Regions from separate parts of the Bacillus daqingensis genome, predicted to be linked through region 3. Evidence: predicted binding sites of a transcription regulator. Region 3 holds the regulator's gene; each other region holds the start of a gene.
The links. Region 3 encodes LexA, which represses DNA repair genes until DNA is damaged. Its sites were predicted from a motif close to CGAACATATGTTCG; they were not measured.
Positions count from the first base shown of each region.

Region 1: ACFO4L_RS02250 (DNA polymerase IV) is a predicted target of LexA. The motif match lies at 1,604-1,617, and genes of this name have one in related genera.
Region 2: ACFO4L_RS15855 (DNA polymerase IV) is a predicted target of LexA. The motif match lies at 3,619-3,632, and genes of this name have one in related genera.

Region 1 covers NZ_JBHSGK010000003.1:201,241-206,459, forward strand. Annotated here, with positions in the region: gene ACFO4L_RS02245 (YolD-like family protein) at 1-320, opposite strand, end outside; gene ACFO4L_RS02250 (DNA polymerase IV) at 317-1,543, opposite strand; gene ACFO4L_RS02255 (anaerobic C4-dicarboxylate transporter family protein) at 1,909-3,219, shown strand; gene ACFO4L_RS02260 (hypothetical protein) at 3,290-3,598, opposite strand; gene ACFO4L_RS02265 (aldo/keto reductase) at 3,890-4,807, shown strand; gene ACFO4L_RS02270 (DMT family transporter) at 4,823-5,219, shown strand, end outside.
Region 2 covers NZ_JBHSGK010000021.1:72,225-77,443, reverse strand. Annotated here, with positions in the region: gene mce (methylmalonyl-CoA epimerase) at 1-60, shown strand, start outside; gene ACFO4L_RS15870 (acyl-CoA carboxylase subunit beta) at 47-1,594, shown strand; gene ACFO4L_RS15865 (M20/M25/M40 family metallo-hydrolase) at 1,642-2,760, shown strand; gene ACFO4L_RS15860 (hypothetical protein) at 3,368-3,565, opposite strand; gene ACFO4L_RS15855 (DNA polymerase IV) at 3,866-5,035, shown strand.
Region 3 covers NZ_JBHSGK010000003.1:482,082-487,300, reverse strand. Annotated here, with positions in the region: gene ACFO4L_RS03715 (DUF896 domain-containing protein) at 54-290, opposite strand; gene ACFO4L_RS03710 (YneB family resolvase-like protein) at 328-996, opposite strand; gene yneA (cell division suppressor protein YneA) at 993-1,292, opposite strand; gene lexA (transcriptional repressor LexA) at 1,479-2,099, shown strand; gene glnA (type I glutamate--ammonia ligase) at 2,219-3,562, opposite strand; gene ACFO4L_RS03690 (methionine gamma-lyase family protein) at 3,762-5,006, opposite strand; gene hflX (GTPase HflX) at 5,046-5,219, opposite strand, start outside.

The DNA of each region.
Region 1 (5,219 bases), 280 kb from region 3:
TATGCATACGTTACCCGAATCAGTTGTTCCGGCTTTAACTCGGTTCCTTCTATATAAATACGTTTTTCGCTAAGGACGGGAACACCGACTGCACTGTAGACGGCGCCATCTTCCCAAAAAAGAAGCTCGACTTCGAACCCTTGAAAAGAAGCGGTATGAAGCCGTTCTCCGAAAAGGGCCCAGTCTTCAGAGGTGAGGGAGGGCGGCGGTGTGCGTTTCTGCAGTTCCGCCCGCTTTTTCAAGGCAGCCGTATGCTCGTGCAGCATCATACGGCTGCCTTCCCACATTAAATTTCCTCGCTTTAAATAACGATCTTTCATTTAAAGTGACCTCCAATTCGCTGCGCTCTCTCTTGAAACTGGGAAGCAGGCAGCTTGGAGGAAGCCCGCCTGACGGCATGTTTGCCGAACCGGTCGTGGAGCCGGTCAGTCATGTAGCCGAGCTCCCGGGAAGCAAGCTGTTTGCCGGGATCCCGAAATAGATTCAGCTGGATACAGCCATCGGGCGAAAGTCCGGAAAGAGACACATGAATCCGGCGGACGGGAAAGCCGGACCAGAAGCGGCGGAGCAGGGAAGCGGCAGCTGCGAAGACGGCCGAAGCGGCGCTGGAAGGTTCCTGCATGGAGATGCTGCGGTGAAAGCCGCCGGCTGGACCGGAAGCCCCGCAGGAAACAGTTATTCCTGCTTTCAACTCCCGACGGGCCCTGCTGCAGACTTCATCGCACAGCTCGAGCAGCACGAGTTCAATGTCTTCCAGACGAACGTACTCAGCCGGCAGTGTCATCCCGTTGCCGATCGCTTTCTGACCGGAAAAGGTCTCGGTGGTAACCGGAGAATGATCAACGCCCTGTGCATTCATCCACAGCACCTGACCGTGAATGCCCCATCTTGAGCGGACTTCTTCAGGTTTCAGTGCGGCAAAGTCGCCAATGGTCTGAAGACCGCGCATTCGGAGGTGGCGGCTCATTTTCGCGCCGGCCCGGAACAGCTTTTCGACCGGAAGAGGCCAGAGCCTGGATTCTACATCGTCTGACGTGAGCCGGGCCTGGCCGCTGCTGCTCTTCTTTGCAAACAAATCACACGCCATCTTAGCAAGCACTTTATTGTCGCCGATCCCGACACGTGCATAGACTCCCGTTTCCTGATAAACAGCTTCCTGAACGGCAGCAGCCGTCTTCTCCGGCGAACCGAAGAGGCGAATGGATCCGGATACATCCATAAACTGCTCGTCAATACTGTAAGGTTCCACTTGATCAGTAAACGTTTCAAAAATATCGGTGATTCGCAGGGACCAGTCGAGATAGTCCTGCATGTGCGGGGGGACAATGCGCACGTTCGGGCACTTCAGCCTTGCGTCACGGAGGCGCTCTCCATTTGTAATACCAGCCTGCTTGGCTTCCGGACTTGCAGCAAGAATAACGCCGGAGGGGCGCGAAGGAGCACCTGACACAACAAGCGGCGTCCCGAGGGCAAGTCCATACTTCTGCTGTTCCACTGAGGCGAAAAACGATTGCATATCGATAAGAAAAATAGTCTGGTTCATGTGACAGCCCTCCTGATGGAATCACTATGTTTATCTTACTCTGAACGGAAAAGCAGGTCAAGAACACATGTTCGCTTATTTATTTCCGCTTTTTGGTGATTATCAAACCTGATTTGATTCAAAAAAACAGGTATGGGAGCAAATAACAGATGTAATCGATTTCATGAGCTTATTGATGTGCATATGCGATAATACTCTTTAAAATAGGAGGAGCAGAAAGCTCAGAGCGTTTTGAGAAAGCAGAGCCGGCAAAAATGCAAAGAAGCCGGCTACAGCTGACTCGTCTTCTCTGCAGTGTACTGCTATGATAAAGAGCGTTAAAACAGACTGGACGTCTGCATAAATGAATCAGGAGGAACAGAACTATGTTTTGGATTCAGTTCGCGGTCGTTCTGGCCGCTATCGTAATAGGAGCACGAATCGGGGGTATCGGCCTCGGCGTCATGGGCGGGGTCGGCCTTGCCATTTTGACGTTTGGTTTCGGTCTGGAGCCGACGTCGCCGCCGATTGATGTCATGCTGATGATTGTGGCGGTTATCACAGCGGCCGGTGCCCTGCAGGCCTCTGGCGGTATGGATTATCTGATCGGGCTTGCGGAGAAAATCCTGCGCAAAAACCCGCAGCGCATCACATTTATGGCTCCGGTAGTCACCTATTTCTTCACCTTTTTTGCTGGAACCGGGCACGTCGCCTACACGCTGCTTCCCGTTATTTCTGAAGTTGCACAGGAATCGAAAGTACGGCCGGAGCGACCGATGTCCATCGCTGTCATTGCTTCGCAGCAGGCGATCACAGCCAGCCCGATTTCAGCTGCAACCGTTGCCTTAGTAGCTCTGCTGGCGCCGTTCGACATTACGCTCTTTCAAATTCTTGCCGTAACCATTCCGGCAACCTTTACAGCGATTATGATTTCTGCTTTCGTGATTCGGAAGCGGGGAGCTGAGCTGGAGGACGACCCGGAATATCAAAAGCGCGTGAAAGAAGGGCTGCGTCCTGCCGCAGTGAGAGAAAATACCGCAGAGGTAACAACCGTATCAAAGCTTTCGGTCTGGCTGTTTCTGGCTGCTGCGATGCTGATCGTTCTGCTTGGAAGTATTCCGGAGCTTAGACCTTCCTTTGCGGTAGACGGCGAAATGGAGCCGCTGTCGATGCCGTATACGATTCAAATCATTATGCTGACAGTTGCTGCAATCATCATTCTGGCAGGGAAAGTTAATGTGAATAAACTGGCAGAGGGAAGCGTGTTTCGTGCAGGAATTGTAGCTGTCGTTGCGATATTCGGGATTGCCTGGATGGGGGATACGTTCTTCCAGGCGAATATGGATCAAATTGAACCAGCGGTGCAGGGAATGGTGGAAACGGCCCCGTGGATCTTTGCATTTGCTCTGTTCTTCATGTCGATATTCCTGAACAGCCAGGCGGCTACAGTCAGCGCGCTGATGCCGCTTGCAGTAGGATTAGGCATCAACCCGCTGTTTCTGATTGCCATGTTCCCGGCAGTAAATGGCTATTTCTTTATTCCGAACTACGGTCCGCTTATTGCCGCAATCAACTTTGACCGCACCGGAACAACCAAAATCGGAAATTATGTATTTAACCACAGCTTTATGATTCCGGGACTGGTTGCGATTATTAGTGCCGTTGCATTAGGGTTTGCCTTTACGGCATTGTTCTAAAGCAAGTAAAACAAAAGAAGCCGTCCAGGCCGAGAGGCTGGGCGGCTTCTGTTTTAGCGGTAGAAAAGGTCTACCACGTATTTTCAGTAAAAAGACGGCGTACGCCGCTCACCTGCATCTGCTCAAACGGTGCACGTCCTCCGACAGAAAAAGTGACAGCGTGCTTCATCGTGAGGCTACGGTGGAGATAAACCGTAATTCCATCGACATCAAACTGGTGATAAGCTTCCTTGTTCTCCGGCTCCGCGTGGGAAATATCATGATCAATCAGAATCCGTTTGTTTTTAATCAATCCCGGAAATACAAACGGATCAACCGTGACGACACCGCCCTGTTTCAGCAGCCATTGACGCGTACGCGTATTCATACGAACATCCATACAGTACAACCCTCCATAAACAAATATTTCTGGCGGCGGGAACCGGAGAACCCGCCTGATGCCAACAGAAAATCATGACGCATCACGTTTTTCCTGACCCAAATATAAACCGTATGAAGAGGGTAGGTAAATAAACCTGAATACTCAGATTTGGGAACAGTCAATCGTTAATAGACTCTTTTTAAATCCTTTTATTGTAAATTAGAAGAAAACGGTTTCCGCGCTGTCAGAAACGCCTTTGTGCTACAATAAAACAGGTCTCAGATAAGAGGATATAAAGGAGTGATTAGGATGAAAGTCATAAATATCGGAAGCAGCCCGCTTCAGGCAGGGGAAGTAGCCCTGGGATGTATGCGGATGGCAGGGTTGAGCACAAAGGACGCAGACGCCGTCATTCGTACAAGTCTCGAAGAGGGAGTTACGCTGTTTGACCACGCGGACATCTACGGAGGGGGAGCCTCTGAGGAAGTGTTCGGCAGAGCAGTGGATTTGAAAGGCGCGGATCGGGATAAACTGATTCTTCAATCAAAATGCGGAATCCGCAGCGGCTTTTATGATTTTTCCAAAGAGCACATCGTGACATCCGTTGAAAAGATTTTAAAACGGCTTGGAGCAGAGAACCTCGATATTCTCGTCCTGCATCGGCCGGACGTGCTGATGGAGCCTGAAGAGGTGGCTTCCGCATTTTCTGAACTGAAGAAAAGCGGAAAGGTCCATTATTTTGGCGTAAGCAATCATCATCCTGGACAGATCGAGCTGCTCAAGCAATATGTAGATGTGCCCTTGATTATCAACCAGATTCAGCTCAGTCTCATGCATACGCCAGTCATTGATGCTGGTCTGCAGGTAAATATGCACAGAGAAGGTGCTGTTCAGCGGGACGGTATGCTGCTTGAATACTGCAGAAAAGAATCAATGACAATTCAAGCCTGGTCTCCGTTTCAGCATGGCATGATTGAAGGGCCGTTTATTGATAACAGCGACTTTCCGGAAGTAAATAAAAAGCTGGAAGAAATTGCGGAACAAAAGGGTATATCGAAAACCACTGCAGCGGCAGCCTGGCTGCTCCGTATCCCGGCCTCTATCCAGCCGATAATAGGTTCGATGACTCCGGACCGAATCCGTCAAGCAGCAGCCGCATCCAATGTAAACCTGAGCCGTGAGCAGTGGTATGAACTTTATACAGCTGCAGGCAACGACCTGCCGTAAAGGGGGCAGCCCGTCATTTTACGCGGATCGCTCTTCATGATTCTGGTCGTCTTGTTTTATTCCGGCAATATTCTTACTGGAAAGGCGATCAACGATTTGCCGCCTTTCACGATTGCATTTATGCGCCTCCTGTTTGCTTTTTTACTGCTGGCTCCATTCGCCTGGAGAACAGCCTGGGAGTACCGGGCGCTGTTTATAGAAAAGCGGCGTCCTTTCTTCTGGATGACGATCACAGGCGTAACGTTCTTTAATACGTTCATCTATGCGTCGCTGCAGTTTACGACGGCCTCGAATGTTGCAGTGCTTGAGACAGCGATTCCGGCAGTTACCATTTTGCTTGCCGCGCTTCTTTTAAGAGAAAAACTGGGCTGGCGCCAGTGGACCGGAGCCGCAGTGTCAGGTGCAGGAGCAC
Region 2 (5,219 bases), on a different contig from region 3:
GCAGCGCACGGAACGCTGGTGGAACTGTTAGAGGGGGACGATCAGGATGGATATGTATGACAAGCTGAATGAGCTTTACGATAAACGCAGACGAGTGGAAATGGGGGGAGGCGATGAACGTCAGCAGAAGCAGCGCGATAAAGGAAAGCTCACTGCGCGGGAGCGAATCGACCTCCTCCTGGATGATGATACGTTTGTAGAGCTCCAGCCATTCATGGAGCACCGGTTTGACGAGCCTGGCATGGAGAAAGGGTCAGCTCCTGGGGAAGGCGTCGTTACCGGATACGGAGACGTGAACGGACGCCGGATTTTCCTTTTTGCTCAGGATTTCACCGTGTACGGGGGCGCATTGGGAGAGATGCATGCAAGGAAAATTGCGAACGTAATGGATCTTGCGGTGAAAAATAAATGTCCATTTATTGGATTGAATGATTCAGGTGGAGCAAGAATTCAGGAAGGCGTGCTGTCACTGGATGGATATGGGAATGTATTTTACCGCAATGCTATTTATTCCGGAGTTATCCCTCAAATATCCGTCATACTTGGCCCGTGTGCCGGGGGTGCGGTGTATTCTCCGGCTATCACAGATTTTGTGTTTATGGTGGAAAAAACGAGCCAAATGTTTATCACTGGTCCAAAAGTAATTGAAACAGTAACCGGTGAAAAAATATCTTCTGAAGAGCTTGGCGGTGCCAGTATTCACAGCTCCGTTAGCGGTAACTGTCATTTTACTGGTACGTCAGAAGAAGAGGTCCTGCAGGAAGTCCGCCGCCTGCTTTCCTATCTTCCGCAGCACCAGGGCGAAGAGGCACCTCGCGAATCTTATGAGAACAAGGATGAATTCCTTTATGATCTGCTCGATTCTGTCCCGGCAGATCCGTCAAGACCGTATGATGTCCGTCATATGATCAAGCAGACGGTAGATGAAGGCAGCTTTATGGAAGTTCAAAAAGATTTCGCGAAAAATGCGGTTATTGGATTTGCAAGAATCGGCGGCCGCCCCGCAGGCTTGATTGCAAATCAGCCAAAAGTAATGGCAGGTGGTCTGGATATAAATTCTTCCGATAAAATTGCCCGCTTTATCCGCTTTTGCGACAGTTTCAGGATTCCATTAATCACATTTGAGGATGTTACAGGCTTTTTGCCCGGAGTGCAGCAGGAGCATGGCGGCATTATCCGGCACGGTGCCAAAATACTGTACGCTTATTCAGAAGCGACCGTGCCCAAAATCACCGTCATTACCCGAAAAGCATACGGCGGTGCGTACGTAGCATTGAACAGCAAATCGATCGGGGCAGATATTGTGTATGCGTGGCCGAACGCTGAAATTGCTGTGATGGGACCTCACGGAGCTGCTAACGTGATTTTTGCTCGTGAAATCCAGGACAGTGATGACCCCGAGGCAGTAAGAGCTGAAAAGATTGAACTGTATCGCGAGAAATTTGCCAATCCGTATATTGCAGCGGCAAACGGAATGGTGGATGATGTGATCGACCCAAGAGAAACCAGAATGAAGCTGATGCAAAGTCTGCGTATGCTGGAAGTGAAATCGGAACAGCGTCCTGAAAAAAGGCATGGGAATATTCCTCTTTAATACCTTATGATACAATCAGAAACGTACATAAGCTGGAGGAGGACATGATAGTGAATAAACAACGATTGCTGGATGAATTTTTAGAGCTGGTTCAAACTGATTCAGAAACGAAATATGAAAGAGAAATAGCAGATTTACTCATCCAAAAACTTCAAGACATTGGAATGGATGTTGTAGAGGATTCGTCTCAGCCTCGAACGGGACACGGAGCAGGGAATCTGATCGCGACATTGGAAGGAAACACAAATGGGAAAGCAATTTATTTTACATCTCACATGGACACTGTCGTACCAGGATTATCTGTTCAGCCTGTTGTCGAGGACGGGGTTATACGCTCGGACGGAACCACCGTTCTGGGAGCTGACGACAAGGCCGGTATAGCAGCCATGTTTGAAGCCGTACGCACGCTGAAGGAAGAGGGCGCTGCCCATGGAACGATACAGTTTATTATTACGGTAGGAGAGGAATCAGGTTTAGCAGGCGCCAGGGAATTGGATATGGAGCTGGTTAACGCAGATTTCGGCTATGCACTCGACAGTGACGGTGCCGTAGGAAGCATTGTGACGGCTGCGCCAAATCAGGCAAAATTGTTTATTACATGTCATGGTCAAAAAGCGCATGCAGGTGTAGCGCCAGAACGTGGCATATCTGCTATTCAAGTTGCTGCTGATGCGGTAAGCCGCATGCCGCTTGGGCGTATTGATGAGGAAACAACTGCAAATATTGGGAGAATTGAAGGCGGAAGCCAGACAAATATCGTTTGCGATCGAGTCGACTTGAAGGCTGAGGCACGTTCACTCGTCCGTTCCAAGCTCGAAGCACAGACAGCTGCCATGCGAGAGGCATGCGAGAAGGCGGCTGAACGCTTTCAGACAACTGTGGATGTGGATATTCAATTTGTCTATCCGGGCTTTAAACAGGCTGAAACGGATGAGGTTGTTGAATTTGCAGTTGAAGCTGTTAAACAAATCGGCAGAGAGCCTTTGTTAAAGCAAAGCGGCGGAGGGAGCGACGCGAATATTATAGCCGGACACGGCGTCCCGACTGTCAATTTGGGCGTAGGGTATGAAGACATTCACACAACAGCTGAAAGTATACCCGAGCAGGAATTGTATAAGCTTGCAGAGCTCACTTACGCATTGATGAAGCAGTCAGCACACGCATAACAAAAAACGGTGCCGGTAATCCGGTACCGTTTTCAGAGTGTTGATAAAGTCATTTCAGGTGAATGACTTTGCATCTGCCTGCATCTGCGGACCCTCGCTTTCCGGAGGGAACGGCCTCAGCTAACCGCTTCTTCCTTTCGTCAGAAGCGCTGGATCTTCGCCTCGTTCTGATCCTCTCGGAGTCGGGTTTCCTCCGATTTAGCAGCTGGCTGTCCGGTTAAAACCCTGGTGATGATTCACACGAGCTTGTTCCATCTAGAGGGAACCTTTCGTTAGGCAGCGCTTCGATGTCGAATCGGGATGAACGTCAACGTATCCACCCAAAAAAGCTGCAGCTTCCAGCGATTGGAACGTTTTTCGCCATCAAACAAATCCATTTTCCCTTTGTGTCCGGCGTGCCCGTGGAATTAGCGCAGCCTGAAGATCCTTTCTCAGAGGTTTATCCTGAGAAATAGCTGAAGGCAAGCCCACGGCAGGCTCGGTAAACAGAGGGGAAAGTCAATCAATCGAATAAACATGTAAACAAATTGACTTTATCAACAGCCTGAAAACGGTGCCGGATTACCGGCACCGTTTTTAACTATTTCCAAATTCAAGGGCATCCCATTCACTGCAAAAGACCAATCGATTCCTGTCTGCCGAACTCTATTGACTCCAAGATCGTCTCTTCTGAGCAGCCGATCAGCTGGGCCAGCTGTCTAATCGTAGGTGAAGGCGCCCTGGCGGCCGTAAACTCCTTTAAGGCCTCCGTAACCAGGTGAAGAACCGATTGATGAACAGGAGATTGATAAAATTGCTCCCTCATCAATATCGACCACCTTTCTATATACGTAGTATAGCATAGATAATAGTCACGGTCGAACGTATGTTTACAAAATGTTGTGAATAATTTGTAAATTTCATGAATCGTACCTGCTTATTTGCGGCTTATCGTCTTTGGAGGAAGTTGAGTGTTAGTTTATACATATCATAGCTGAAAACAGTTTATGCTTTACCGCCTTTTTTGCTCTAAAAAGCTTTGCAAGAGTAGCTTAACGTTTAGCGGTGCAGGAGCAAAATCTGATAAAATGAAAAGAGACTATGGAGAGAAAAGGAGGGCGTCAGCGTGAGTCACCGAATCATTTTTCATATTGATTTGAACAGCTTTTATGCCTCTGTTGAAGCAGCTGATGACCCTTCGCTAAAAGGCAAGCCGCTTGCTATTGCAGGAAACGCCAAAAAAAGGAAAGGCATCGTTGTAACGGCTAGTTACGAAGCTAAAAAAATGGGCGTGAAGCCACCGGTGCCTCTGTGGGAAGCTAAGAAGGCATGCCCCGATTTGCTTGTCAGAGAGCCGCGCTTTCCAAGGTACCGGGAAATGTCTGCAAAATTTTTTGAGGTGCTGCGCAGTAAAACAGGTTTAGTGGAGCCGGTATCGATTGATGAAGGCTACCTGGATATGACGAAATACTTATATGGAAAGCATCCTGTTGCCGTGGCTCAATCAATTCAGCAGGAGGTGCTGGATACTTTGGGGCTTCCTTGCAGCATTGGTATTGGACCTAACAAATTCCTTGCGAAAACAGCAAGTGACTGGAAAAAACCGCTAGGTATTAAGGTATTGCGAAAGCGGGATGTGCAGCGCCTTTTATGGCCGCTGCCCTGTGAGGAGATGCATGGAATTGGAGCGAGAACAGCAGAAAAACTGAAGCAGCTGAGTATTGAAACAATTGGTGATATCGCAGCTTATGGAGAGGATAAGCTGAAAAGCACGTTCGGCTCGAGTGGAGGCAGAATGTTTGAAAAAGCGTGGGGAATTGATAGCAGACCCGTTGATCCGGAATCAGCTGAAGAGTTTAAAAGTATCGGTCATTCGCGCACGCTTCCGGAAGATGCGGTAAGCCTGCAGGATATGGCGCCAGTAATTCATCTGCTGTCCAATTTAGTTGCACAGCGACTTCATAAGAAATACGTTTATGCTTCCGGTCTGCAGCTTACAATCAGATACAGTACGTGGGAAACCATACAGCGTTCCATCAGACTTCCATATCCACTTTCCGACCATCAGACGATTGAATCCTGCGCCAAAGAGCTGCTGGAGACATCTTGGAACGGAGACAGGGTCAGGCTGTTAGGTTTAACAGGAATTGACCTGATTGAAAAAGGCAGTGCAGTAAAACAGCTTGATTTGTTTTCTTATCAGAAGGACAAAGAAGAATGGGATCGAGACGAACACGTTAGACAGCTGCAAGAGCGGTTCGGTCCAACGGCTGTTCGGCGAGGCTATTACAAATAGAATCAGGTGTGCCACATCGACTGTCTAAACTGCTTGCTGTTCCAACATCAGTTTACCTGCAAATTAATTCGTTCGCATGCCGTCCATCTTCACTTGTAAACAGAGATTTGCCTTAGGCTGCTGCTTAAGGCTTCTTCTAATTTACTTAATAGATAGCACGTTAGAAGGGGATGGATTCATATGG
Region 3 (5,219 bases):
AATGAACAAATAGACTGATAAAAAACCATTCCTTTAAAAGAATGGTTTATCTGCTAATGAATAATATTGTTGTTCCGTTTTTCCGCTTTCAGCTTTTCCGGCGTTACATCATTTCCTTCTTCATCAACCACTTTAACAGAGCTCAGTTGATTACGAAAACTGCTGCGAACGTTTTTTAAATATTCCTGGCGCAGCTCTTTTTGTTCTTTTTGTTCTTTGATAGATAAACCGTCTGCCTTAGCTTTTTTAGCTAATAGGTTAATCCGGTCGAGTTTTTCTTTACTGATCACCTGTAACATGCCTCCAATTATAAATAATAGGTTCATTTTACCGGTTCACAGAATCGTTTTCAAGCAGTCTGCTCTCATTCACGTATTCCCGGTACCTTCTGTGAGCAGTAGCTTTGGAAACCGTAAATCCAAGCCCACGCATCATGACTGCAATCTCATGAAACGTCATTCCGTTGTGACGAAGCCGGACGATTTCCTCTACCGGGACCTCCATTTTTTTACGGCCGCCGAGGCGATGCCGTTCCAAATTATTGTGAGGTTTGTAGCCGCCATCAACCGCCTTCTTCATCCCGCGCTTGATCTTCGCATTTTGAAGCTTGCGCTGATATTCTTCGACAAGCGATACAATTTCCAATACCATTGAATCAGTCTCTGAAACTTGCAGCTTCCCATTATCCTTAATGGAATAAACAGTGCAGTCATATTTACGAAGCTGGTGCAGTAGAGCCATCCTGGCATTCCCTCGTCCAAGCCGGGTTTCATCCTGAATAAGCAAACAAGCATCTTCAGTTTCTTTCATTCCCTCCAGGATCGTGAGAATCCCAGGCCTGTCGACGTCATAACCGCTCGCTTCCTCCCGTTCAATTTGTACCGTATTCATTCCCCATTCTTTTGCAGCTGCCGCCAGCTCTTCTTCCTGCCGTGCCAACGAACTTTGCTGTGTTTCTTTTTCAGTGCTTACGCGGCAGTATATAAAAGCATTCACTCTGATGCCACTCCAATCCACTCGCCTGGTACGGTTAATGATTGTCCAGGATAAATTGTTTCATTGTCCAGCTCATTTTCCTGCTTCAGCCAGTATACGGTTTCTTCCAGCTTCATGTCCAGCTCTTCAGACATAGAATCAGCTACAGTCCAAAGTGATTCACCTTCCTTCACCACGTGTTCGCCGTCGGCCGGCATAACAGGATGATCTTCTCCGGTTACCCCGGCTGCTGAGAAAATAGCAGCTGCTGCAAGTAGTGATGTTACTGGTCCTGTGATGTTCCAATGCCTGATCATAACTGTTCGCCCCTTTGTTCGCAGGAATATTTGTTCGTACATTCTATAAACAGCTTACAAGGAACGAACGTTCGTGTCAACATTAAAATAGAACGAACGTTTGCGAAACCTTTGTTCTCATGCTATACTTTTCCATAAGGAAATATAAGCTCGAATGTTTCTAACCTAAAATAATGAGGTGTTTACATGACGAAATTATCCACCCGGCAGCAGGCGATCCTCGATTTTATCCGGGATGAGGTCAAGGATAAAGGCTATCCTCCGTCCGTCAGAGAGATTGGTGAAGCAGTCGGTCTCGCTTCCAGCTCGACCGTTCACGGCCATCTTTCCAGATTAGAAAAAAAAGGCTTTATTCGTCGCGATCCTACAAAGCCGAGAGCGATTGAAGTTATTGGTCAGGAGGGTGACCAGTCTATTGCGCATACCCCGTCCATCTCTGTTCCTGTAATTGGTAAGGTAACGGCCGGGCAGCCGATAACCGCGATTGAAAATGTTGAAGAGTATGTTCCACTTCCGGCTAGTCTCGCACAGGATGAAGAATCGTTTATTCTGGAGATTTCTGGTGATTCCATGATCGAAGCCGGTATATTCGACGGTGATTACGTCGTTGTACGCCAGCAGGCCCATGCGGATAATGGAGATATTGTCGTAGCCATGACCGATGAAAACGAAGCTACTGTCAAACGTTTTTTTAAAGAGAAGGATTATTTCCGCCTTCAGCCGGAAAACGCTTCTCTCGAGCCGATCATCTTAGATTACGTTCAAATTCTCGGTAAGGTTGTCGGGGTGTTCCGCACGCTTCATTAAACGGGAATAACCGATGACTGTACAGCAGCGCCTCCTGAACAATCAGGAGGCGCTGCTGTTTTATGCGGCTAAATTCACAAAAGAAGAGCTGTCCGGATGCGGACAGCTCTTCGCTATTCTTAATACGTCTGGATGTACTGCTCGCGCTCCCAAGGGTGAACCTGGGTGGCAAACATATCCCACTCAATTTCTTTCGCTTCAATGAAGTGTTCCAGAGCATGGCTTCCGAGTGATTTCGTAATCGTCTCGTTTTTTGCCAATGCTTCAATCGCTTCTTTCAGTGATGCAGGAAGCGCCTGGATGCCTTCTGCTTCACGCTCCTGTGCATCCATCGCATAGATATTGCGGTTTGTTTCTTCTGGCGGAGTAAGCTTCTTGCGCACCCCGTCAAGGCCTGCTGCCAGAAGTGCTGCCATTGCCAGATACGGATTAGCTGCAGGGTCTACGCTGCGTACCTCGATACGTGTGGAAAGACCACGTGAAGAAGGAATACGCACGAGCGGTGAACGGTTACGCATGGACCATGCGATGTAGCAAGGTGCTTCATAACCTGGTACGAGTCGTTTGTAGGAGTTAACGGTTGGATTCGTAATGGCAGTAAAAGCATCTGCATGCTTAAGAATACCAGCCAGGAATTGCATAGCTGTTTCACTCATGCCAGTTTCTGTTGACTCATCATAGAATGCATTATCTTTTTCACTGCGGAAAAGAGACATGTTTGCATGCATTCCATTACCATTCACACCGAAAAGCGGCTTTGGCATGAATGTAGCATGCAATCCGTGTTTACGCGCAATTGTTTTAACAACGAGCTTAAACGTCTGGATATTATCAGCTGTTGTAACAGCATCCGCGTATTTGAAGTCAATCTCATGCTGACCAGGTGCTACCTCGTGGTGGGAAGCTTCAATTTCAAAGCCCATATCCTCCAGTTCAAGCACGATGTCGCGTCGGCAGTTCTCCCCAAGGTCTGTAGGCGCAAGGTCAAAATATCCGCCTTTATCATTAAGTTCAAGAGTCGGCTCTCCGTTTTCATCATTTTTAAACAGGAAGAATTCCGGCTCAGGTCCAATATTGAAGTCGGAGAATCCGAGATCTTCTGCTTCTTTAAGTACTTTTTTAAGAATTCCGCGTGGATCACCGGCAAACGGCGTGCGGTCTTTATCCGGGTTGTGAACGTCACAAATCAGACGAGCCACTTTTCCTTTTTCGGGAGTCCAAGGGAATACAACCCACGTTTCAAGGTCCGGATGAAGATACATATCGGATTCTTCAATTCGAACGAAACCTTCGATGGAGGATCCATCAAACATCATCAGATTGTCGAGCGCTTTTGGAAGCTGGTCCACCGGGATTTCAACGTTCTTGATGATTCCCAGCAAATCAGTGAACTGTAGTCGGATAAACTTAACGTTTTCCTCCTCAGCCATTTTCATTATGTCTTTTTTAGTCGTATTGCTCATGTTTATATTCTCCTCCTTCGATAATCTGAACAGCTTCAGGTAATTCTGAAAACTGCGATAGTTGTATCCTACCGAACTTTACGAGTGATGAAAAGGTGATTGTCAGATAATCTAACAGGGAAATTTTCTGACAATCAAAATCGTGGTTCATGTGCTTTTGACTGAAATCATCGCCTTTTATCTCACCTATAATCCATCTTCATCTGTTTTTCTCGTGTTCTCTGCTTATTCCATTTGACACAGCTGCAGCGGCCGCTTCCGTTACTGCTGTTTTTACATGTTCAAACGTGAGCCCGCCCTGGACATATGCTCGGTAAGGCGGTCGCAGCGGCCCGTCAGCTGAAAGCTCAATACTTGCGCCTTGAACAAATGCACCGGCTGCCATAATGACATCGTCGCTGTATCCCGGCATTGGAGAAGGCTGTGGGGTGACATGCGCATCTACTGGGGAATACTGTTGAATTGTTTGGCAGAAGGCCGTCATTTCTTCGGCAGAGTTAAAATGAACAGACTGTATTAAATCTGTGCGCGCTTCACAAGCTTTCGGGTCGACGGTCATCCCTGCTTTTTCGAGAAGAGCTGCCGTGAATACAGCTCCTTTGAGTGCTTCGCCAACAACATGAGGAGCAAGGAAAAAGCCTTGAAACATACCATGCAGGACTCCTGTCGTCGCGCCCCCTTCTGCTCCAATTCCGGGAGCTGCAAGGCGATTTGCACACTTCTTCAGCAACTCATCCCTCCCGCAAATATAACCTCCGGTAAGCGCTAAGCCTCCCCCCGGATTTTTGATCAGCGAACCAGCGATTAAGTCAGCACCTGCGTGGCCCGGTTCTTTATCTTCCACAAATTCACCGTAACAATTATCTACAAACACAATTACATCCGGATAAACGGCTTTTAGCGATCGAATGACCTGCTCCATCTCTTTTATTTTTATGGAAGGACGATCTCCATACCCTCTGGAACGCTGGATTCCGATCACTTTTGTTCGGTCAGTTATCTGCCTTAACACTTCATTAACATCAATGCTGCCGTTTGTTAACTCAATTTCTCTGTACGATATATTGTAATCCTTAAGAGAACCGCCCCCAGCTTCTCCTTTTAATCCAATCACCTCCTCAAGCGTGTCATAGGGGCGGCCCGTGATATAAAGCAGTTCATCACCAGGCCGCAGCACGCCGAATAAAGCGGTGCTGATCGCATGAGTACCAGAGACAAACTGGCTTCTGACAAGTGCTGATTCAGTAGTAAATACATCGGCATATATTTCTTCGAGCTTATCTCTTCCCGCGTCGTCATACCCATATCCTGTAGACGGCGCAAAATGAAAATCAGACACCTCCGCTTTTCGGAATGCATTTAACACTCGCTTTTGATTTGTTTCTACCGTTTTACCTATTGTGAAAAACCGTTCCAACAAGCTGCGGTGGACAGCTTCACTCATAGCAGTAATCGTAGATCGTTCCATCATAATAACAGCCGGTTAAGTCTCCGGCTTTTCCCTCCTCTTTCTCATCACTTCATTGGCTATAGCCGTCTCGGCAGGTGCGTAGCCAGAAAATTCATATTCATCGGTCGTTTCATTGAAAGTTTCATTCGTAACAATTGTTTCCTGTTTTAATCGATGCAGAAATTTACCTTCCGAAGCTGCAAAGCG